Regions from separate parts of the Rossellomorea sp. ABR4_004 genome, predicted to be linked through region 1. Evidence: riboswitches for the same ligand, from Rfam matches in the RefSeq annotation. Region 1 holds a riboswitch; each other region holds the start of a gene.
The links. Region 1 has a riboswitch for S-adenosylmethionine ahead of ACXAF2_RS19575 (2,3-diketo-5-methylthiopentyl-1-phosphate enolase). Riboswitches for the same ligand answer to the same signal wherever they lie in the genome.
Positions count from the first base shown of each region.

Region 2: another riboswitch for S-adenosylmethionine. It lies ahead of ACXAF2_RS22615 (Fur-regulated basic protein FbpA); the one in region 1 lies ahead of ACXAF2_RS19575 (2,3-diketo-5-methylthiopentyl-1-phosphate enolase).
Region 3: another riboswitch for S-adenosylmethionine. It lies ahead of metK (methionine adenosyltransferase); the one in region 1 lies ahead of ACXAF2_RS19575 (2,3-diketo-5-methylthiopentyl-1-phosphate enolase).
Region 4: another riboswitch for S-adenosylmethionine. It lies ahead of ACXAF2_RS06565 (methionine ABC transporter ATP-binding protein); the one in region 1 lies ahead of ACXAF2_RS19575 (2,3-diketo-5-methylthiopentyl-1-phosphate enolase).

Region 1 is NZ_JBSWVM010000003.1:509,550-515,614, forward strand. It holds gene ACXAF2_RS19555 (aspartyl-phosphate phosphatase Spo0E family protein) at 142-387, opposite strand; gene ACXAF2_RS19560 (1,2-dihydroxy-3-keto-5-methylthiopentene dioxygenase) at 606-1,118, opposite strand; gene ACXAF2_RS19565 (methylthioribulose 1-phosphate dehydratase) at 1,115-1,762, opposite strand; gene ACXAF2_RS19570 (2-hydroxy-3-keto-5-methylthiopentenyl-1-phosphate phosphatase) at 1,759-2,421, opposite strand; gene ACXAF2_RS19575 (2,3-diketo-5-methylthiopentyl-1-phosphate enolase) at 2,421-3,635, opposite strand; SAM riboswitch class I at 3,741-3,844, opposite strand; gene ACXAF2_RS19580 (aminotransferase class I/II-fold pyridoxal phosphate-dependent enzyme) at 3,895-5,079, opposite strand; gene ACXAF2_RS19585 (carbon-nitrogen family hydrolase) at 5,203-5,985, shown strand.
Region 2 is NZ_JBSWVM010000008.1:21,336-27,400, forward strand. It holds gene ACXAF2_RS22600 (DUF2975 domain-containing protein) at 1-94, shown strand, start outside; gene spoIIP (stage II sporulation protein P) at 196-1,359, shown strand; gene ACXAF2_RS22610 (TVP38/TMEM64 family protein) at 1,442-2,011, opposite strand; gene ACXAF2_RS22615 (Fur-regulated basic protein FbpA) at 2,229-2,444, opposite strand; SAM riboswitch class I at 2,550-2,657, opposite strand; gene ACXAF2_RS22620 (protoporphyrinogen oxidase) at 2,882-4,270, shown strand; gene ACXAF2_RS22625 (NAD-dependent epimerase/dehydratase family protein) at 4,369-5,283, opposite strand; gene ACXAF2_RS22630 (glycosyltransferase family 4 protein) at 5,302-6,065, opposite strand, start outside.
Region 3 is NZ_JBSWVM010000001.1:1,374,670-1,380,734, reverse strand. It holds gene ACXAF2_RS07250 (GNAT family N-acetyltransferase) at 1-241, opposite strand, end outside; gene ACXAF2_RS07245 (lmo0937 family membrane protein) at 466-615, shown strand; gene pckA (phosphoenolpyruvate carboxykinase (ATP)) at 668-2,257, opposite strand; SAM riboswitch class I at 2,582-2,726, shown strand; gene metK (methionine adenosyltransferase) at 2,939-4,141, shown strand; gene ACXAF2_RS07230 (gamma carbonic anhydrase) at 4,364-4,879, opposite strand; gene ACXAF2_RS07225 (alpha/beta hydrolase) at 4,964-5,767, shown strand; gene ACXAF2_RS07220 (tetraprenyl-beta-curcumene synthase family protein) at 5,782-6,065, shown strand, end outside.
Region 4 is NZ_JBSWVM010000001.1:1,230,283-1,236,347, forward strand. It holds gene ACXAF2_RS06550 (M20 family metallopeptidase) at 1-968, opposite strand, end outside; gene ACXAF2_RS06555 (MetQ/NlpA family ABC transporter substrate-binding protein) at 981-1,817, opposite strand; gene ACXAF2_RS06560 (methionine ABC transporter permease) at 1,829-2,491, opposite strand; gene ACXAF2_RS06565 (methionine ABC transporter ATP-binding protein) at 2,481-3,506, opposite strand; SAM riboswitch class I at 3,627-3,731, opposite strand; gene ACXAF2_RS06570 (GNAT family N-acetyltransferase) at 4,705-5,115, opposite strand; gene ACXAF2_RS06575 (PucR family transcriptional regulator) at 5,160-6,065, opposite strand, start outside.

The DNA of each region.
Region 1 (6,065 bases):
GGTTTGCATAATGCGAACCGTCCTTCGTTTATTAAATAACGACAAATTAAGTTGATTGTTTTGGTATACGTGTGGATATTGTTGGAGATTTGTTTTCTCTTGTAAACCTTGAATGGTGAGGGAAAAACTTGATGAATAGTCTCAAGAAGCAGTTCGTTTTAATAAGTTCTTAATGTATTGCCCAAATTCGTTTGATGTTTCTTGGAGGGTTAATGATACGATCTTATTTGTGCACTTTTCATAGTCGTTCAACAGCTGATCTAATTGCTGACTGCATTTGATTGTCTCCGCTGCACATAATCCTAAACTCTCTCCCAACCCAATCATTTCTGAACGTTTTTGATTAATTCTCATTAATAACCACTTCTGTTTTAATAGACGACCCATTTCTAATAAACTCCTTTTTTAGCTCCTAGCCTTTATTAAGTTAAATCGTTACTTGAGCATTATCGCAAGTATTATCAGAAAAGTAAATAGATTCGCAAAACAAGACAAAATAACTAGTAATGTTTCTTAATTAGACATTTTCCGTCAAATATCTCCCCTGATAATAACAAAAGGATAGACAATCGATTCTACTCTTTGTCTATCCCTTGAATACTATTTTAATAGATTGGTACCCAGCCCTCCTGTGTGACGAAAATACGGACGGCAACTACTTGCTTATCTTCACTTAATGTAAAATAATGGCGGATGTTTTCAGGGACTGAGATTAAGTCACCCGGGTTTAAATGCACTTCAAAAAAATCACCATCATTTCCTTGAATGACAAATACACCATGGCCGTTTACAATAAAGCGGACTTCATCATCTGTGTGATGATGCTCCTGTTGGAAATTCCTTAAAAGCTCTTCAAGATTTGGTGTGCGCTCGGAAAGGGAGATCACATCCCAAGCCTGATATCCTCTTCGCTCTGAAATATCTTCAATCTCCTCTTTAAAAGTTGACAGGATTTCCGCTTTATCATCTTCGGTTAATGCGTATTGATCCCTCAGTCCTTCTACCAACTTGTCGATATTCCAATGCTCATAAATGACTCCTTGTTCACTTAAATACTTCACTACTTCTTCCTGGTTATCAATCACTTGGTTATTCCCTTGGATTATGATTGTCGTCATAATCTTACTCCTCCTTTAGTAATTGTTCTCGTATTCGTTAAGGATAAAAGTGTGAGTTGATATTGAAATAAAAACTCACAAGCTTCCAATAGTTTCTTAGCTTCAAAACCGGTTCTTCCCCAGACCGTTATACCGTGGTTGCGAATGAGCACCGCCCCTTTGTCTGCTTTAATAAAGGATTGAAATTCCCGGGCAAGCATCGGGATATGTGCATGATTACGAATGATTGGAATGGATAAAGAATCATCTTCCCCCCATTTATCCCACGCTTTAATTAATTCTTGGTTTCTAAATGTGACGACACCCTCATCCCCATACAGTTCACTGATTACATTATTCGCCACAGTGTGGACATGTAGGCTGCATCCTGCTGAGCTTTCTGTGAAAACATGACTGTGCAGCAATGTTTCGGCCGATGGTCGTGCAGGTGTATCTTGGATGGCCTCACCTTGAGCATTTACGAGCAGGAAATCTTCATCGGTTTGCTTCCTTTTATCCTTTCCACTTGCCGTTACCAGGAAAGTAGCAGGTAATGAACTCACTCGTATGGCAAGATTCCCGCTCGTTCCCATAAACCAATCCCTCTCTGCCAATTCCCTTTTGATATCAGCTAGTTCTTCCCATTGAGATTGATAGGAATTCATATTTTCACTCCTTTTTCAATGACGTCCATGCAATCGTGAAAGGATTCAAACGGATGATAGGGGATTCCTTTTTCTTCGCATGTATGTGCCAAATAGTCTCTGGCAATCACAGTGTCTCCAAGCTTCGCCATTTCAATATCTGTGACAGAATCCCCTATCACAATGACCTCCGTATCTTCTGTTAAAGACAACAACCTCAAGATGGAAGGCTTGCAGCATCCACACCCTTTACTTTCACAGTGATCATCGCATGGATATGGCCAATGAATCGTTATGGTTGAGTCGTTAAAGCTAGCTTCATTACAATAAATCCCATTAAAAGGCCCATATTCATTTAGTAGAGGATACACAAAAAAATCAATTCCACCGCTAACGATATACAAAGGTATCTCATGTTCCTTTGTATAATCTACAAACTCCTTAAACCCTTTACGTATGACTGCTGTGTCTAATAGATACTGAATCATTTCCTCTTTCTTAGATGAAGGAATGAGTGAAAACAGCTTGCTGACTCCTTCTTTAATGGACAAAGACTGATTTAAGATGTCGTCTTTGACAGGTTCCCATTCTGCAGGAGCAAAGGTTTTCATCAATGAGATGATATTATCCGTTTCTGTAATCGTTCCATCAAAATCACAGAAAATGATCGGATGCTTCATTATACCTTTACCTCCTCTCCCCATAGGGATAGTGCTTTACGAAGCTCATCGTGGGAATCCGCTACAGCTGAGAGAGAATCTCCCCTTAAAACTCCTTCAATTGCTTGGACGAATGCCTTTCCCCCTCCAACTGCCCCATCTGGATGACCGTGAATGCCACCACCTGCATTAATGACACAATCTACACCAAAATCCTTCACCAAAAGTGGTACAAGCGCAGGGTGAATGCCTGCTGACGGTACAGGCAACGTTTTTCTTAGATGATCATCATCCTTCGTTAACTCATGGCTTACGGATAAAGCTTTGCTCTTCTCTAAGGCGACACTTCCGTATGGAGATGGAAATAAAGAAAAATCAGCTCCGGCCATTCGCAGGAATTTCCCTAACCATAAAGAATAGCTCACACCATATACAGGGGATGAGGCAACGGCACCTGCGAATGCAGGATGTGCCATAATCGGCAAACTGATCTCAGGATCCTCCCTCAATTCCTGTAGAACATCCAGTCCATAAGAAAATACATTGAATAAAAGGGCATGTGCTCCAAGATCACGTGCTTTTTTTGCTTTATCACGTAATTCTGAAGTTCTTCCTGTGAGGTTTACAGCATACAGCGTTTTCTTACCAGTCTCTTCAAACACCTCGTGTAACACTTTTTTCCCTATACTGATCCTCTCAGTGAAAGGTGTCAGTGAATTATCAAAGAGAATTTCATCGTCTTTTACTACGTCGACTCCCCCGAGAACCTGTGCCCTTAATTGGGTTTCAAGGTAGGTAAGGTTCCTGCCGATTACACCTTTAAAGATGCTCATTAACAAGGGTCTGTCGTGTACACCCGTTAGCTCCCTGATTCCTTCTATTCCAAAACGTGGTCCAGGGTAGGCTTTTTTTAAGTCGCTGGAAAACTCTACATCTACTAATTTCACTTCACCATCAAGGGAAAGCTTGCCGAATACCGTAGTAAGGATGGCTGGGATATCATTTGAATAATTATCACCGGGATAGCCAATTTGCACCTTACCTCTGGGGCCATCTTTGCCTTCCCACTCTTTCACGGAAACGACCCTCCCCTTGTACTTGCGCAATTGATCCTGTTCCAGGAGCGGTAAGTCCGTCCATGAACCGACAGTCAATCCCAAGGCGATCCCCTCTGCCTTTTTATCGAATGAACCACTCTTTCCCTTTATTTCATATGTGGCTATCACTTCACTCATTGTTGTCCTTCCTCCTTGAACATGCTATTTTTAGCCGCAAGTTATTTTAGCCTGGGCAAACAAAAAACCTCTTCCAAATAAGAAGAGGTTTAATAAAGTCACTCTTTCTTATCTGTCAGCTTTTTTAGCTGCAAGAATTAGCACCGTGCTTGAATAAGTCGGTTGCCGGGCTTCATAGGGCTGGTCCCTCCGCCTGCTCTTGATAAGAATTTCATTATTCATTATTTCAGTTGGATTATTGCACCAATTTCAATTTCTGTCAATCCCTTTTGTGGAATAATTCTAAATTTTCTATACGGGAAATCGCTTCTTTTATCCGCTCATTTGTGGTTAATAGTCCTACACGTACGTACCCTTCTCCATATTCTCCAAAGCCTACACCCGGGGCTACAGCAACTTTGATTTTTTCAAGTAAATAAGTAGAGAACTCTACAGATGTGAAACCCTCAGGTACTTTTAGCCAGGCAAAGAAGGAACCTTGTGGAGCTTTTACATCCCACCCTATTTCCTGAAGTCCGGAGATTAATAGTTTTCTTCTTTCTTCGTAGGTTGAAACCAGTGCATGTACACATTCCTGGGAACTTAAAAGGGCAGTGGCAGCCGCTTCTTGAATAGCACCGAACAGACTTACATATAAGTGATCTTGCAGGAGGTTGATCGCTTCTATGGCACTCTTATTCCCGACGGCAAACCCTACTCTCCAGCCAGCCATATTGTACGTTTTCGATAATGTATAAATCTCAATCCCGACATCCTTTGCTCCATCGGTTTCCAAAAAACTTATTGGCTTATTTCCATCAAATCCTATGGCTCCATAGGCAAAATCATGTACAACACAAATATCATGCTGATTGGCAAGAGTGACTGTTTCTTCAAAGAATGATTGTGTGGCGATTGCTCCGGTAGGGTTATTAGGGTAGTTCAGAAACATTAATTTCGCACTTTCCAGCTCATTACGGGAGTGTTCACTATAATCAGGCAGAAATCCATTCTCCTCTCGCAGTGGCATTTTAATCATACGTGCCTCTGCCAACGCTACCCCTGATAAATAATCCGGATAACCGGGATCGGGCACCAATACCCCATCACCAGGATTCAATAAACATTGAGGGATTTCAACTAACCCGGCCTTTCCTCCGAATAGCACAGCTACCTCTGTTTCCGGATCTAACTCCACACCATATTCACGCAGGTAAAAGGCAGCAATCGCCTCTTTAAAGGACGAAAACCCGCGAAATGGAGGATACTTATGATTGGACGGCGAAGCTGCTGCTTCTGTCAGTTTTTCCACAATATGTTGAGGAGTCGGTTGATCCGGATTTCCCTGGCCCAAATTAATGACATCATGTCCCTCTTTGACCACGGCATTCACTGTTTTGGCGAGGGATGCGAAAAATTGTTCAGGTAATAAATCTAATCGTTTTGCTTTACTAAAGGTTTTCATTACACTCACCCACTACATTTTTTTGAAAATTAATTACTTTCAAATTCTAGTCACAAATGATATAACGGAAAATAAAGAATGTAAAGGAATAAATTCCAAAAAGTCCTTAATGAGGTGAAAGAAATGATTCAAAAGATAGGTCTTGCACAAATCGATATTGTGTTCGGGAGTCCCGAAAAAAACAAGCAAATAGTAGAAGAATGGATTAAAAAAGCTAGTGACGACGGCTGTGATACAGTTGTGCTCCCTGAGCTGTGGACGACTGGGTATGACCTTACAAGAATGGATGAAATCGCTGATGAAGGAGCAAAAGACTCTTCCTCCTTCCTGTCTGCACTATCAAAGAAATATTCCATTCACATTGTAGGTGGTTCTGTTGCGCAGAAATCGCAGGAGGGGGTGTCCAATACTCTTCTAGTTACGAATTCAAAAGGCGAGCTGGTGAAAAAGTATTCGAAGCTCCACTTGTTTAAGCTAATGGATGAACATCATTATTTACTTCCCGGGCATGAAGATGGCATCTTCACCCTTCAAGACACAGTAATGGCCGGATTGATTTGTTACGACATCCGTTTCCCTGAATGGTTCAGAAAACAAGTTCTACTAGGTGCCAAGGTTGTTTTTGTCGTAGCAGAGTGGCCAGCAGCACGAATTGATCATTGGCAGACCCTCTTAAAGGCAAGAGCGATTGAAAACCAATGCTTCGTGATTGCCTGCAACCGGGTTGGAAATGACCCGAACAATGAATTTGGCGGTTGTTCCCTCATCATCGATCCATGGGGAGAAATTCTTTCAAAAGGAACACAAACGGAAGAATTGGTTACAGCTGAAATCAATCTACAGGAAGTAGAAAAGGTCCGAAAGAAGATTCCGATATTCCAAGATCGAAGACCTGATTTTTATTAGAAAGGTTATTATTCAAAAAAAACGTTGACATGGAAAATACTTCGATGGTACTATTCAAATCAAATGAAACATTCTGAAAG
Region 2 (6,065 bases), on a different contig from region 1:
TGCGTCTGTCACCATTTCCATTTTCGCAGCAGTCGTTCAAGAATTACTTCGAAATGCACTTAAACTAAAGGTTGAAAATGATTTCACGGTATAAGGCGAAATAGGAAATCCGACCGAATCCCGGAAAAAACCTTCTACTCTATCATCCCCCTGCATAAAGTTAACTATTAAATACTTTATATAGGGGTACTGATGATGTCGTATAAGTCTCGAAACAACAATAGCTTAGTCCCACTAGTATTCGTCTCTATGAAGGCCATCATTCGGGTAGTATTGATCGGTATTGTACTCATGTACTTGACCGTGTGGTTGATTTCATCAACTGCCATTAAATTGAGGGTGGATAGTTTACTGTATTCATCAATGTCGGAACTAGTCCCGAAGGAAACATTTCTTATGTTGTTGTCACAGGAAATGACAGGATTGCGTGTTACAAATGAGGCAGCATTAAACAATGATTTTGATTGGTTGGAAAGTGTCACGAATGTTTCACTCCTTGATCCGCGAAGTTTATTTGGACGGGAAATCCCAGGAATCGAAAATTATCATACTCACATAGCTGTTGCGGGGAAGGGGACGGACATTACCAACCTTCCAAATGAATCACCGGCTCCAACAGAAGATCAGTTGAAAGATCAGGAAATCGATCAGAGCCAAATTGATCAGGCAAACAACAATTCAGGAAACGGAGTTCAAGAGATTGATGAAAAATCCGTCTACATCTATCATTCACACAGCTGGGAAGCGTTCAGCCCGCTAATTAAAAATAACGATTCGAAAGATCCAGCGAGTACCAACGAGAAGGTTAACGTCATTGCTGTAGGGTCCAAATTAAAGCAAGAGCTTGAAGCAAGGGGGATTGGGGCAGTTCAGGATAAGACAGATGTAAACAAAGCACTCAAAGACAAGTCATGGACATATTTTGAATCCTATCAGTTATCAAGGGGACTAGTACAAGAAGCCATTGCCCAAAACGATGACTTAACGTACTTGATCGATATCCATCGGGATTCTCAGCCACGGAGCATCACGACCAAAACCATTAACGGTAAAAACTATGCCCGCTTATTTTTTATCGTAGGGAAAGAAAACAAAAACTTCGAAAAGAACCTTAAGATCGCAAAGGAATTGAATGCTAAACTGGAGGAAAAATATCCTGGCATCAGCCGTGGAGTTTTCATCAAAACAAGAGCAGAAGGTAACGGGGTTTACAATCAGGACCTAACCGAGAGAGCCATGTTACTTGAGTTTGGCGGAGTGGAAAATAATTTAGTGGAATTGTATAACTCTACAGAAGCGTTCGCGGAGATCTTTGCAGAATATCACAAGAAGGATGCTGTCGAGGTAAATGCACAATAAATGAAAGGGAGAAAAGACGTACGCCATGTGGTGGACGTCTTTTTTCTTTTCCCGAGGAGAGTGGTGTCCGTAACTGACACAATTATAATCTATTGTTCTTCCACCAACGATATCCCAAATATAGTATCCCAACCATCATCGAACCTGCCAATAAAATGACCGTGCCCTTATCCGCATCCAACACATTCATCACCACGAATGCCTCAATCAACAACGAAGGAATCTTTCCGACAGAACTGATCATAGAAAAGGCAACAATAGAAATAGAGCTAAAGGCAGCGGCAACGGTTACTACACTTGAAGGAACAAATGGAACCATGCGGAACAAGAATAGAAGAAAGATCCATTCCGTACCAGACGCTTCTTTTAATTTAAGAAAGTATTTGTTTGACAGAATCTGATCAATACCTGCAAACTTCATTCCTTTTCGGTACAAATAAAAACTAACAATGGCCCCTAGGGATTCACCAAGTATGGAAATACCGATTCCTGGCCAAAACCCAAATGCGGAAATATTAAAGGCCGTTAAGAAGACACTTGGCAGGAAACCAAGAATACTGATGAGTATATTAATGAAAATACTGATGAAAATGAGAGACCAACTATCTAAGCCGATGAATTCGTTCATGAAATGCTGCAGGATGGAAGTCATATATTAATTCCTTTGTAAGAGATGATAGATTATCAGAATAAGACATTTGGAATGTTTTTGAAAGAATTTTTTAAATAAGGAGTAGATCGTTTATATATGAATCAATTTTGTTAAGAAAAACTAGAATCACCACGAGGAGGATGTGCTGATGAATGCAGACATTTTGTTTAACTATAGAAAAATAAGTAAGCAGTCCACAACCTAGGATTGCTGCTTATTAACTGCTTAATTTCGCACAATTTTTCCAATGGATGGACCCAACATCACTATGCGGATGGCATTCCTTTTGAAGATATTTGTATTCATCCTCAAGTTCTTGCAACGTCAGCTCGAATAATTGTTTGTCCCCTTTTTTGAAAATGTTGTGGACAATTAATTTGTTTATTAACTCATTTTTGCGATTATGAATAGATTCCTGGAGAATTTTCCCCATGTTGGATCACTCCTCTTATTAGTATTCGAACATTGGAAGTGGCTCTTTTATTGAAAAGAGCCCTCTCCCTAATAGATAAGAAGAAGGCTTTAAGTATAAAACTTCAACTCATCTTTCAAGCACAAAGCTTGTGGAATTAGCACAGTGTTCTACGATGTAGAATCTGTTGCTGAGGCATCATCGGGCCGGTCCCTCTACCTCTCTGGATAAGTGGCTATATAGTTGTCATTGATTTCTTACATTATATATATAAGTATTCTTAGTTGTCAACTAGGAATTGAGTGATGAATCAGAAGAGGGTTAATGAAAATAATATATACATGTTGAAACTAACCTTCATACCCATATTTTTTCCCAAATCAGACACAGAATCTTTTTCTAATAAACAAAAAACATGATAATCTGTATACATAAACGCAATTATTGGAGTGAATCGTATGAAGACAGTGGTTGTCGTAGGTGGAGGAATTACAGGATTAACAGCTCTGTACCATCTTCAAAAAATGTCCAAAGAACGAGAAATAGATATCGAGTTAATCTTAATCGAGCGAGATCTGCAGCTTGGCGGCAAAATTAGAACCATAAGAGAAGGCGAATTCATTATGGAAGCAGGAGCAGATTCCATCGTAGCCCGAAATGAAGGGGTTCTGTCTCTAGTTGAAGAACTTCAACTTCAAGAGGAACTGGTCTATAATGAAACAGGCACATCCTACATATACACAAATGGCGAATTACACGAGATTCCCCAAGACACGATTTTCGGAATTCCCATGTCAGTTGATTCACTTAAAAGTAGCACCCTGGTGTCAGAAGAAGGGAAGATTAATGCCCTTAAAGACCTAGAAACGGAAAATACACATTTTACAAAAGAGAGTTCCATCGGTGAATTTCTAGAAGCATTCCTGGGTAAGGAACTTGTCGAGAAACAGATAGCTCCAGTATTATCAGGGGTTTATTCGGGGAACTTGCATAAACTTACTATGGCTTCGACACTTCCGTACTTACTAGATTATAAAAATGATTACGGCAGTATCATGAAGGGTTTATCAGCAAATAAACAAAAATTCCAAGGGGCATCCCAAAAAAAGTTCATCTCGTTTAAAAATGGTTTATCAACCATCATTGAACGTTTAGAAGAACAATGCTCCAGTACCACAATTTTAAAAGGCATAGAAACAAAAGATTTCCAAAAAACGGGCGATAAATACAAACTCACTCTTAATGGTCATGGTAGCATTCAAGCGGATTATGTAGTTTTCGCAACACCTCATGATGTAACCCAAAAGTTACTAACTCATGAACAACTGGAACCTGATTTTAATAAACTGAAAAACTCTTCACTGATTTCGATCTACCTCGGATTTAACATTCCAGATGCGGACCTTCCTGCTGATGGGACAGGCTTTATCGTATCAAACGGCAGAGATGTGAAATGCGATGCATGCACATGGACGAGTCGGAAGTGGAAGCATACATCCAATAACCAAAGACTATTATTGAGACTTTTTTATAAAAGTACAAACCTTCATTACAATGACTTGAAAGAATATAGCAAGGCAGAACTTGTAAGCACGGCACTGGAGGATATCAGAAAAAGCATAGGTATAGACTGTGACCCGGTTTCTGTTGAAGTTACGAATTGGAAAGATCTGATGCCAAATTATCATCTTGAGCACAGTCAGTCTGTCCATTCATTAGATAACAATCTGGCAAACCAGCTACCAGGCGTGAAGCTGGCCGGTTCTTCATATTATGGAGTGGGTATAGGTGCGTGCATTCAGAACGGAAAGAAAACAGCCGAATGGATTTTAGATCGTCTAGGGTAGAATACATGAGTGATATTGACATGAAGATCGCGATCTAAGGAAAAAAAGCCTGTCATACAGGCTTTTTCTTTTAACTAATGCGATTTATGATAGCATGACTACTCTTTCTTTTTGAAATATGCTGCCGTTTTCTCGAGTCCTGAGATCAGATCATATACAGGTTCCCATTTAAGGTTTTCAAGCGCTTTCGCGTTTGAAAGGTGACTGTGTAAAATATCTCCTTCCCGTTTCGCTTCGTAGTTTGGCTGTTGGGAAGAGTGGATTTGGTTTGAGAGCAGGATGTAGAGTAAATTGACGGATGTTTGGGTGTTGGTGCTGATATTGATGATTTGGTTGTCAGCATTGGTGATGGCAAGAAGATTTGCCCGGGCTACGTCTTCTACGTATACAAAGTCCCGTGTCTGATTTCCGTCCCCAAAAATGATTGGTGCCTCATTGTTTAATAGTTGCTCAATAAAAATGCTAATGACTCCGCCTTCACCATCAGATCTTTGCCTTGGTCCATATACATTGGCGTATCGCAAGATGGTGTACGGAAGGTCGTATAGCCTATTAAATAGTTTGATATAAGTTTCAGATACTAATTTGGAGGTACCGTAAAAGGAGATGGGACTAGTGGCACTCTCTTCATGAATCACCTCATTTGTATAACCATACACTGCACTCGAGGAGGAGAAGATGAATTTTTTCACATCGTATTTGATGCTGTACTCCAACAACTTTACAGTTCCCAATACATTGATCGCGGCATCTTCTGCTGGATTTTCCAACGATTTGGCTACGCTCACTTGGGCAGCGAGGTGCATGACAATGTCAGGTTTTTCTTTTTTGAAAATTCGCTCAACTTTATCAGATAATAGGTTTTTCCTATATATTTTGACTCCACTTGGCACATTCCCCTCCTGGCCATTAGAGAAGTTGTCGAGAATAACAGGTGTGTGACCTTCTGCGAGCAGTAAATCTATGAGTTGGGATCCGATAAATCCGGCACCGCCTGTAACTAATATCTTCATTTTTGATCCTGGATCCGTTTATTCTCCCTCATGATGAGTCTCCTTTCTACATATATATGCTTGATAGATCTGTTCAATTTTTCTCGTCATTTCTTGGCTTGTTAAGTGTTGACGAGCATAGGATTCAGCAGCGTATGCAAACCTATCACGTTCTTCCCTGTTTGTAATGAAACGCTTTATCGCTTGTGCAAGTTGTTCGACGTTACCTGGTTCACAAAGGATGCCTGTTTCTTCATGTTGGACCATTTCCGGGATTCCCCCACATGTGGTGGAGATGACCGCTTGCCGGGAAAACATCGCTTCCATGACGGATAGGGGAAAGTTATCATTCACAGTTGCTAACACATAGATGTCCGACATCGAAAGAATATGGGGGATATCATGTCGTTTTCCAAAAAAAATTACGTTATTCAGCTTAAGTTCTTTCGCTTTTTTCAAAAGTGTTTCCTTCATGACACCATCTCCGACAATCCATACTTCTACATTGGTCAAGTGTTCCCGAACCTTGGACAATGCTTCTAAGAGAAATCCATGACCTTTTCGTGGAGATAATCGGGAGACACATGTCAGGATGATGTTTTCATGATTTTTATGAGGAAGTGGTTTGAAATCTATCCCCGTATGAACAGTGACCATCCTGTCATCTTTTGCACCGAAGTCCATTAAGTTAGGTCTAAAGGAATCTGCAATCATCACGATTTCAGTACTTGCTCCAATACCTATTTTTTCAATCTCAGTAAAGTAGGCTTCTTCAATGGAACCTTTCACCATTTTGTCGAATT
Region 3 (6,065 bases), on a different contig from region 1:
TGATTCTGGCAAATCCTTCTACATCGAATTCCCCCATGGAAAAAGGGATGAAGTTTTCTCTGTACTTAAGGAGGATTCCCCTCAAATTTCCTTCTGTGTCAAAGTCGCCCCAGATTTTCTGGAATTCCTGTTCATACCCGAAGGCTTCGATGTCCCCGATAATAAACAAATTCTCAGCCGGCTGCTGATGAATGAGTTGCTGGCAAATATCATGATCCTGTTCTGTAAGCTGTCTGATCATCTTGGTTCCCCCCCTGTAAATAATCATTATCATACCAAAATTAGAAATATTTAGTAAAGTGTTATTTTTAGGGGAATTTGATTAACAGACGACACAAGTGATGTAAATTGTATAAATTCAGTTGGACTAACAGAAGTTATGAATAGCTGCACTACCATGCGTGGTTTTAAATTCATTAAAATAGGGAATCTTAGCATCAAACACAGTTACTAGGAGGGAAACTCATGCTTTGGACCATTATTGGAATTCTTTTAGTCCTTTGGTTACTCGGATTGATCTTTAAAATCGGAGGAGCCATCATCCATGTTTTACTTGTTATTGCCATTGTTGTCTTTTTATTTAACAGAATCACCGGGCGTAAAAAAGGATTATAACCATAACAAAGGTCCGTCCCTCAAATAGAGGGACGGACCTTTGCTATATAGTTTATTTAACGGCAGGGCCGCCTTTAAGTTCGATTTCAGATGGTACGTTTGAGAATTTCTTGAAGTTTTCGTTGAATTTGTGGGCAAGTTCTTTTGCCTTCACTTCATAGGCTGCTTCATTGGACCAGGTTTTCTTTGGTTGAAGTACTTCGTCAGGAACACCAGGAACGTGAACAGGGATATTCAGACCAAAGATGTCGTCCGTTTCTGTTTCAACGTGAGTGAGTTCCCCTTCAAGAGCTGCTTGAATCATAGCACGGGTGTAGGATAACTTCATGCGGTTACCAACACCGTATTCTCCACCGGTCCAACCAGTGTTCACTAAGAATACTTGAGCATTGTGCTCATCGATTTTCTTCCCAAGCATCTCAGCATAACGAGTTGCCGGGAGTGGCAGGAATGGTGAGCCAAAGCATGTCGAGAATGTGGCCTGTGGTGAAGTGATTCCGCGCTCAGTACCTGCAAGCTTCGATGTATATCCGCTCAAGAAGTGGTACATTGCTTGTTCTTTCGTCAGTTTGCTGATTGGAGGTAATACCCCGAATGCATCTGCGGTTAAGAATACAATGGTATTTGGATGTCCTGCAACACTCGGTTCAACGATGTTATCCATCGCTTGAAGAGGGTACGCAGCACGAGTATTTTCTGTCAACGTGTTATCCTCATAATCAGCGATGCGGGAATTGTCATCAAGAACCACGTTTTCAAGGACAGAACCGAAACGGATCGCATCAAAGATTTGTGGCTCCTTTTCACGTGTCAGGCCGATACACTTAGCGTAGCAGCCGCCTTCGATATTGAATACACCGTTAGGAGACCATCCGTGCTCATCATCGCCGATTAAACGACGGTTCGGATCTGCGGACAATGTCGTTTTTCCTGTACCGGATAAACCGAAGAACAATGCCACATCTCCTTCACGTCCGACATTTGAAGAACAATGCATGGAAAGGATATCGGATTCTGGAAGTACGTAGTTCATGACAGAGAAGATCGATTTCTTCATTTCACCTGCATACTCAGTTCCACCAATCAGGACAATTCTTCTTTCAAATGATACAATGATAAATGTTTCAGAGTGAGTGCCATCTTCTGCTGGATCTGCCTTGAAGTTCGGGGCAGAAACGACGGTGAATTCTGATTGATGACCCTTTAGCTCTTCTTCTGTAGGGCGAATGAATAATTGGTGAGCGAAAAGATTATGCCAAGCGAATTCGTTGATCACTTGAATAGGTAGTCTATGTTTTGAGTCAGCACCTGCGAACCCTTTGAAAGAAAATACTTCTTCTTTTTCTTTTAAGTAATCTAATACTTTTGTATATAGTTTATCGAATGATTCTGAAGAGATTGGTTGATTGACAGAACCCCACTCAATCTTATCCTTTGTGGATGGTTCTTCTACAATGAATTTATCCTTAGGAGAGCGTCCTGTGTATTTACCAGTTTCTGCTCTGACTGCACCTGATGATGTTAAAACGCCTTCATTTCGTTGAAGGACTTTTTCAACTAGTTGGGAAACAGATAATTGTTCCTGAATGTTTTGACCGTTAAGTAATTCTGTTAATTCATTAGACATGCTCACTGAATTCATTAGAACCCTTCCTTTATATAAATTTAATGATCTCGTTTGCTTCACAAAAATAGTATAACACAATTGAACCATTAGTCTATACTATTTATTTAATTTTATAATGTGTCTTCATATTGTCACATTTTTTATCCGAAAATAGCTTGTACCTTCTTATATATATGAAGGAAAAATCATAATGTTTAGCCTCATTGCCTAATTAGGTTATTTTAAGAGGTCAAGATAGGTTGGAATCATGAAAAGACCAAGCTTGAATGGTTAAACATGTCACTTGAAAAAAGTTGACACCACCAGTACGAAACGTTATCATAGTTCCTTGAACGGATACTCTTATCCTGAGCTGGTGGAGGGAGCAGACCCTATGAAACCCAGCAACCTGCTAAATAGTGAATGGATCTTATTCTTTTGAAACGATCCGATTAAGCGAAGGTGCTAAACTGAGGCAAGGTCTGAGAACCTTGAACGATAAGAGAGAAAAGGCGCGGCTATGATCTGAAACCTTTCCTCTAATGCATGAATCATGAGGAAGGGTTTTTTCTGTTTATAGTGGATCAAATGCACATAATGCATGATTTTTTTATAAAAAAACCATGTTTACTTCATACTACTTAGGGAATGAGTACCGTATCTGTTTAATGTTTTGTTAGATCAAAGTCTAACAATTATGCTTAAGGAGGAACCTTGATGTCAACTAAACGTCGTCTGTTTACATCTGAGTCCGTAACCGAAGGACATCCAGATAAAATTTGTGACCAAATCTCTGATTCAATTCTTGATGCAATTCTTACAAATGATCCGAATGCTCGTGTAGCATGTGAAACGTCTGTTACGACGGGCCTTGTTCTTGTTGCGGGTGAAATTACAACGAGTACGTATGTCGATATTCCAAAAATCGTTCGTGAAACGATCCGTGAAATTGGCTACACTCGTGCGAAATATGGCTTTGATGCCGAGACATGTGCTGTATTAACATCCATCGATGAACAATCTGCTGATATCGCGCAAGGTGTAGATCAGGCACTAGAAGCTCGTGAAGGCCAAATGACGGATGAAGAAATCGATGCAATCGGTGCAGGTGACCAGGGGTTAATGTTTGGATTCGCTTGTAATGAAACGAAAGAGCTTATGCCTCTTCCGATTTCCCTTGCCCACAAAATTTCCCGTCGTCTGACTGAAGTTCGTAAAGAAGAAATCCTTCCTTACTTACGTCCGGATGGAAAAACTCAAGTAACCGTTGAATATGATGAAAACGATAAGCCGGTTCGTATTGACACAATCGTTATCTCAACTCAGCATCACCCTGAAGTGACGCTTGAGCAAATCCAACGTAACTTAAAAGAATATGTCATCGATCCTGTTGTACCGAAAGAACTGATCGATGAGCAAACAAAATACTTCATCAACCCGACTGGTCGTTTCGTTATCGGCGGACCACAAGGTGATGCAGGGTTAACAGGACGTAAAATCATCGTTGACACATACGGCGGATACGCTCGTCACGGTGGCGGTGCATTCTCTGGTAAGGATGCAACGAAAGTGGACCGTTCTGCGGCCTATGCAGCACGTTATGTAGCGAAGAACATTGTGGCAGCAGGACTTGCTGAAAAATGTGAAGTTCAATTAGCGTATGCAATCGGTGTGGCTCAACCGGTATCCATCTCAGTTGATACATTTGGAACAGGTAAAGTATCAGAAGACGTACTAATCGACGTTGTTCGCAATAACTTTGACCTGCGTCCTGCAGGAATCATCAAAATGCTGGATCTTCGTCGTCCGATCTATAAGCAGACAGCTGCTTACGGACACTTTGGCCGTAACGATATTGATCTTCCTTGGGAGCGTACAAACAAAGCGGAAGCATTAAAAGCGGAAGCATTAAGCGAATAAGGAAAGATAGTAGAAGAGACCAACACTTATCAAGGTGTTGGTCTCTTTTGCGATGTGTGACGGCGGTGGCGAAGGTTATTGTGCCAAATGGCAGGTAATCGTGATTTTGGCAGATATATGTTGAAAATGGCAGATGAATCCGAATCCGAAGCCGGGACCTGCTTACAAGAAAATCTTCCATGAGTATTCTCAGGAAGGTTGGGGTATCCCAAGTATAGGATATTAAAATGGTTTGATGCTTTTATAATATTGTCCTTTTTCTGCGTATTCTTTCGATATTCGCTTCATTTCGCTAATATCATGTTCATTTAACTCTCTCACCACTTTTGCTGGACGACCGAATGCCAGTGTGTTGGGAGGAATGACTTTCCCTTGTGGAACAAGGCTTCCTGCCCCAATAAATGCTCCTTCACCAATTTCAGCATTATCGAGAATGATGGATCCCATGCCGATCAATGCTTTCTTTCGGATTTTGCAGCTATGTAGAATCACTCCATGGCCTACGGTTACTTCATCTTCAAGAATAAGAGGGTTATTTGGACTCTGATGAAGAATTGAATTATCCTGTATATTTACTTTATTACCGATTTTGGTTGGAGCGACGTCCCCTCTGATGACGGTGTTGAACCAGATGCTGGACTCTTCACCGATCTCCACGTCCCCGGAGATGGTGACATAATCGGCAATGTATGCCGATTGAGCGATGATAGGTTTTTTATCATAATATGGATAGAGCATTTAATACTACCCCTTTCAAGAATATTTACTATAATAATGGTAGCAGAATTCATTCACATAGAGAACTATTAAGGAGGAATTGCCATGTGGAAATGGGAAACAGATCAAGAAGCAAAGGCAGTCATCGTCATCGTTCATGGAGCAATGGAGCATCATGGTCGGTACGGTTGGCTCATTGAAATGTGGCGTGCAGCAGGCTTCCATGTCATCATGGGCGATTTACCGGGTCAGGGGATGACTTCAAGAAGTAAAAGAGGACATATCGATTCGTTCGATGAATATATAGTGGAAGTAAAAGATTGGGTACAGGCGGCGTACCAATTTGAGTTGCCTGTATTTCTGATTGGTCATAGTATGGGTGGGCTTGTTGCGGTCCGTATGCTTCAGGAATCCCATGTGAACTTGGCGGGGGTGATCTTGTCCTCACCTTGTTTAGGCTTGGTCACGACTCCGTCAAAACCGATCGAGCTCTTGTCCCATGGTTTAAATAAGATCGCTCCCATGGTGAAGTTTCCATCAGGATTAACGATTGATATGGCAACGAGAAATGCCGATGTTCGTGAAATTGACAGCAACGATTCACTCTATATCACCAAGGTGTCTGTCCGCTGGTACAGGGAGCTCGCCCAAGCAATAAAACTGGCTTTTGTAAACCTGGAAAAAATGCCAGATGTCCCCCTGCTAGTGCTGCAGGCCGGTGACGACAAAATCGTTGACAAAAAAGCAGTGAAAAAATGGTTCAACGAACTGTCTTTATCTGAAATGCATTACAAAGAATGGCCGAAATGCTATCATGAAATCTATAATGAACCTGAAAGAGAAGATATCTTTGAGTACTCCAAAATTTTCATTGAAAGTCGTTTGAAAGCGCTAGGATACATTTTGTAAAAGAGGTGGTAAAGGTGTCGATACCAAGTGATCCCTTTTCGTTAATGACAAGAGTATACCGAAATGTTTTTCCGATTGTTCATAAAGAATTAGATGAGTGGAAGAGGCGGGCAGAAGCGATCCCCAATCAGGAATTAAGAAGTCAGGCCCTTGCCAGTATCGAACATAAAACGTTTCACTGTGAAGGTGGATCGATCCTTTCCCTGCTGGCACTGGACAAGAAAGAAGAAACGATTCGATTCATCGTCGCCTATCAAACGATAAGCGATTATTTGGATAATCTCTGTGATCGAAGCGT
Region 4 (6,065 bases), on a different contig from region 1:
GATGAGCCGAGTCCCTTTCGTTCCGTATCGTCGAAGGATTCGCCCAGTGACTCGATGGACCGCTGGAATACTTGATCGAAGCGACGGTTGAGCTGAAAGTGATCGACTTCATTTTGGATTTTGATGACATTCAGTTTCGTCCCGGTGGCAAGTGCCGATCCCTCAGCGATCGCTTTCACTTTCTTCGTGACCTCATTGCACGCTTCCCTGGTTGCAGCGCGTATATAGAAGCGGGCTTTCGCATAATCAGGAACGATGTTTGGGGCGTCGCCGCCGTGGGTGATGATGCCGTGGATCCGTACATCATCGGTCACGTGCTGGCGAAGGGCGTTAATCCCGTTGAATAGCTGGATCACGCCGTCGAGGGCATTGATTCCGTCTTCAGGGGAAGCTGCCGCATGGGCAGACCTTCCTTTAAATTCAAAATCAAGCGGGTCCACCGCAAGGGTTTTCCCTGTCTGAGTTGTTCGGTTGAACGGATGGACCATCATGCAGGCATCCACTCCTTCAAACAAGCCTGCCTTTACAAAACTCCCCTTTGCACTTCCGTTCGGACCGCCTTCCTCGGCAGGCGTCCCGAACACCACCACTTCCCCTCCTGTTTCATCGAGTAGGGACGACAGGGCGATGGCCGCCCCGCAGCTTGCCGTCCCGATGATATTGTGACCGCAGGCGTGACCGAGTCCAGGCAGGGCGTCATATTCAGCCAGGTAGCCGATGACCGGCCCTTCTTTCCCTGAATGTTTGCGTGCTACAAAGGAAGTCTCATGACCTGCGACTCCCCGTACAATGGAGAACCCGTTGGCTGCAAGGAGGGTGGTCAAGGTCTCTGAAGCAAAGAACTCTTCGTTTCCGATTTCAGGTTTGTCGTGGATCTGATGGCTGGTTGATACGAGTTTCACAGCCAGTTGATCCACTGCCGAGACGAGGGTGTGTTTACGATCGGTAATCGCTGCTGGTTGACTCATCTCTTTACCCTCCTAATGCAATTCACTGACCGGCACGAATGTCGGGATCAGGGAATCTTTGTATGTTTTCTTGATATGTTCCGCTACGTCATCCTCCTGATAGAGCTCCACAATCTTTTTATAAGTCTTATTTTCTTTATCTTTTTGCTGCGCCGCGATGATATTGATGAACGGCTTAGATTCCGCCCCTTCGATATAGATGCTGTCATCAACCGGGACGAACCCTGCTTCAACAGCGACACCATTATTGATGATCGATGCTGCAACATCCGGTAGTACCCTCGGTGTCTGGGCAGCGACGACCGGTGTGAATTCAAGGTTTTTCGGGTTTTCTTTTATGGCTTCCAAACCTTGTGACTGATCAAATCCTTCTTTCAGTTGTATCAAACCTGCTTCCTCCAGTAGGAGAAGGGCACGGCCAAGGTTCGTCGCCTCTTGAGGAACGGCTACTTTACTGCCTTTCGGTAAGTCTTCTACCGATTTATATTTTTCCGAATAGATTCCCATTGGCGCGATGATCGTCGAGCCGATCGGTACAAGGTCCAGATTATGTTCTTCAACGAAAGAGTCAAAATACGAAATCGTCTGGAAGGCGTTCAGGTCGATATCCCCATCGGCCAGGGCCTGGTTCGGTCTCACGTAATCGGCAAACTCCACAATCTCGATCTCAATCCCTTCCTTCTCTGCTTTCTCTTTCATATACTCCCAAATCGGCACCCCAGATCCATTCACTCCGACTTTAACAACTTCTTTTTCACTTGAGCCGGATGCACTGTTTCCCGAGCAGCCGCTCAATATAAGGGTGATTAATAGAATCGCGATACTTGCTAGACTGATTGATTTTTTCATATTCCTCTCTCCTAACGTCTTCTGATGATTTTTGATAAGGTATTTCCTGCTGTCTGCAATCCCTGCACCATCACGATTAAAATGATGACAGTCACGATCATGACGGATGTTTCAAATCGCTGATAACCGTAAGCGATGGCCAGATCTCCGAGGCCCCCGCCTCCGACTGCCCCAGCCATGGCCGATGCACCGACCAGGCCGATGGTGGCGATCGTGATATTCAGGACCAGTGTACTCAATGCTTCCGGAATGAGGATCCCGAAAATGATCTGCCACGGCCCTGCCCCCATGGACTCCGCCGCTTCAATGACACCCGGTTCCACTTCAAGGAGCGAGCTCTCTACCAGTCTTGCAATATACGGTGCCGCAAATGCGACAAGCGGCACGACCGCTGCCGCCGTTCCGATCGATGTGCCCACTACCAATCTTGTAAAGGGAATGATGGCCACCATCAAGATGATGAACGGGATCGAACGAAATATGTTGATGATGCTGCTCAATATGGAAAAGACGACTTTATTTTCAAGTAAGTGCCCCTTTCTCGTCACCACGACGATGATGCCGAGGGGAAGCCCAATCAACGTTGCAAACAGGAGGGAGAATGACACCATCGCCACGGTATCCCATGTCGCTTCTATAATTTTTGGCCAAAATAATTCCCAGTTAACTTGCACGCTTCTCCACCTCGCTTACGAATAATCTGTTCTTCCAATAATCCAGGATCTCTTCCGTTTCTTTCTTGCTGCCGATGATCTGTACGATGAGATTCCCGAACGGCTTGCCCTGGAGTTCCGTGATCTGGCCGAATAATACATTGATATGGGCATTGAATTTCTTTGCCGTTTCGGACAAAATCGGCGTGCCCGTCGAATCCCCCTTGAAAATAAGGCGGCAGATGCGCCCTTCTTTGCTGTCATTCAATTTGTCGAGAACCGATGCCGGCAGCTGATCATTCATGACACTCTTCACAAAGTTTTTCGTCGTCGGGGTCTGCGGGTTGGAAAAGATATCGAAGACGCTTCCCTCTTCCACGATTTCTCCATTTTCCATGACAGCGACCTTATCACAGATTTCCCGGATGACCCCCATTTCGTGGGTGATCATCACAATCGTAATGCCATACTCCGCGTTGATTCTCTTTAATAAGTTCAGAATCGATTCCGTCGTCTGAGGGTCAAGTGCGGATGTGGCTTCATCGCAGAGCAGAATCGAAGGCGATGTCGCCAGGGCTCTTGCTATCCCCACCCTTTGCTTCTGCCCTCCTGACAGTTGATCCGGATAATGCTTCGCTTTATCTTCAAGTCCGACAAACGCGAGCAACTCCTTTACTCTCTCGCTGATTTTTTCTTTTGGCCATTTTGCAAGTTTCAGAGGATAGGCGATATTCCCTGCCACCGTCCGGGATTGAAACAGATTGAAATGCTGAAAGATCATCCCGATGCGGTGCCGCTCTTTCCTCAGATCGATTGCCGACTGATCTTTCAAGCTGCGCCCCTCTATGAAAATATCACCCGATGATGGTTTCTCTAAAAAATTGAGACAGCGGACAAGCGTGCTTTTTCCCGCTCCGCTGAATCCGATCACGCCATAAATCTCTCCCTTCTTCACTTCGAAGGAAACATTCTTCAAAGCGGTGAATGGGCCATCCTTCGTCTCGAAAACTTTCGTAACATTCTGAACTCTGATCATACAGGACTTGCTCCTTTCGCTATGTATTCTTCTTGAAGCCTGTGTGTGAAGGACATGGCAGAAAATAAAAAGTGCCCCCCTTCATAAGAAGAGAGGCACAAATATGTATATGTCCCGCTCTTCTCATCTTTCAAGTCATATGACTTGATGGAATTGGCACGGTATTCATAAGAACCCGTTGCCGAGGTATCACAGGGCCAGTCCCTCCACCTCTCTGGATAAGAAGATATCGCTTTATTAAGTTAACGTTATAATGCGTTTTAGCATTAGGGTAATGTTAAAGGATATTAGTTGGGTTGTCAATCCTGTTTTTGAATTAATTTCAATATACTCAAATTGGCTAATTCATCCAAAATCCAACTTGAAAGCATGCAAACTGGGGACGATTCCTACTCTACATATTGACTTTAAGGGAGATTGAGATTAGTCGAAAGGAGAAGTAAGAAACGGACTCATTCCCACTCAACGGATTTATATTGTTAAGTGTTTTTACATAAAGAGAGGGACGGACCTCTCCTACTTTTAACAGAAGGTCCGACCCTGATGAAGGCGGGGTCAGGTCCCAGTCTATTAGGCTGAAAGAACATAAGCGGAGATTTTACGGTTATATCCAGGATGGACTTAGTATTGAAGGGAAATAAGCGGAGGATTTCCTCTTAAGCACAGATAAATCCCCCATTATTATATTTCTGGAAGCAATAGGCGGAATCTTTCCGCTTATTTCAGCCTTTTTTAATCGTAGTGACCATTTAAGCGGAATCTTACCGTCTATTCATTATCTCTGGCACTTAACCAGATCCCCAACCGATAAGTGGGTCACTCTTAAACAAAGATTGTGAGGCATCTTTTGACAGGTTGTCTAATATACACGAATTTTCTTCTTTTTTTAAAATCTGAATATTCTAAGTATACAGTGAAATACATATTGTACTACGTTAAATTATCTTATTTAGGAAAATAGTTCTTACAAAAAAACAGGGACGGCTTTCACTCTACTTTCCTGGGTGATGGTCAAAAGGTAAAGGTAAAAAAAGTACCGTCCCCCTCTACTTTCTTATTCCATTATTGCCCAGGATACTTGAATAACTTATACCAATACAAAGTGTTTTCTATATTTGGAATATATGACTGCTTCAATGTGTCGACTCCACCTAGTATGAATCCTTGTTTCACATAAAACTTAAAGTCTATTCCATTATTAACCGCGTCTCATAAAATGAAGTTCACCCAGATTATCTGTGAACCCCCATTTTTCGTAGAACGGTATCATTTCTGGTCTGCAGTATAGTTCGAAATGATTTATTTTCTTTAACGAGGGGTGCTCTATGATGTTGTTCATCATTTTTTCACCAATATGCTTTCCACGGTAGGATGTATTTACAATGACATCAAAAATAATGGCTTTATAAACGTAATCGGTAAGTATACGTGCAAAAGCAATTAATTCTTTATTTTGTGGTCCAACCAATGCTATAACAATGTCTGAATTCTCAAGCATAACATGAATGTCAGTAAGTGTCCGTCCCTTAGTCCACCATTCTGTTTCATACATGACGTGTAATTCTTCGACTTGTTTACTATTGAGATTCTCTACCATTTCAAAGTCCAATATATTTGCCCCCTACGTATAGAATTCTCCTCTGGCCAAGAGCATCAAATCCCTTTCAAAGCATCCTTGTACCTCTGATAATAAGCCTCCACATTATTCAACAACAACAACTCCGTATACAAATAAACCTTCATATTAAAATCATTAAAATCAATCGTAGTCAGATCCTGTATCTTCTTGATCCGATAATTCAACGTGTTCGGATGGATGAACAGTTCATTGGCGGTCTGTTTCCCCTTCCCATCATTCGCCAAATACACCTCAAGTGTCTTAAGAAGATCTGTCTGTTTCTTCACATCATTCTTAATCAATACCAGCAGATCATCACTGTAATAATCCTTTGACGTGTTCTTCTCATAAAGGGTTGGCAAGTACCTGTAAATACCCAGATGAGCGAATTCCCGAGGCATGGATTCAGGACGCGGGCTGATGAAGTTAGCCGTTTCAATGACCTCTGACGCTTCCAAGAAGCTCTTTCTCATTTGATATAACGTGGTGTATTCTTTCCCGATCCCAATCAGGAAGTGGTAGAATTCTTCTTCCCCTGTTTGTTCTTTCACCTTTTCGACTAGATCTCTGGCTAGTTCCAGGGAGGAAGATGGTGTGTCTGCTTTGCCGTAGAGAACGAGGATCACCTGGAATTCCGTTCGTAGTGAATAAATCTTTGTGTTGAAGCTGGATTCCTGGACCAGCTTCTCCAATTGGTCGAGCATAGGCTTATAGTCCGACGATGCGATCGAGTATACCGCTACCGTGAACCGTTCAGGCAGGGTCAGCTTGACGAGGGATGCATCATGGCGGAGCTGGCTTTCACTTCCGTATTCGTGCTGCAGGAGATGCCATAGTACTTCTTCTTTTCTGTCCTTTTTGATATTGACTTTTGCGTACATATCATTGATCAGGTTTCCAAGATGAGCGGAGATTTCTTCAAGGAAAGCGAGCTCTTCATT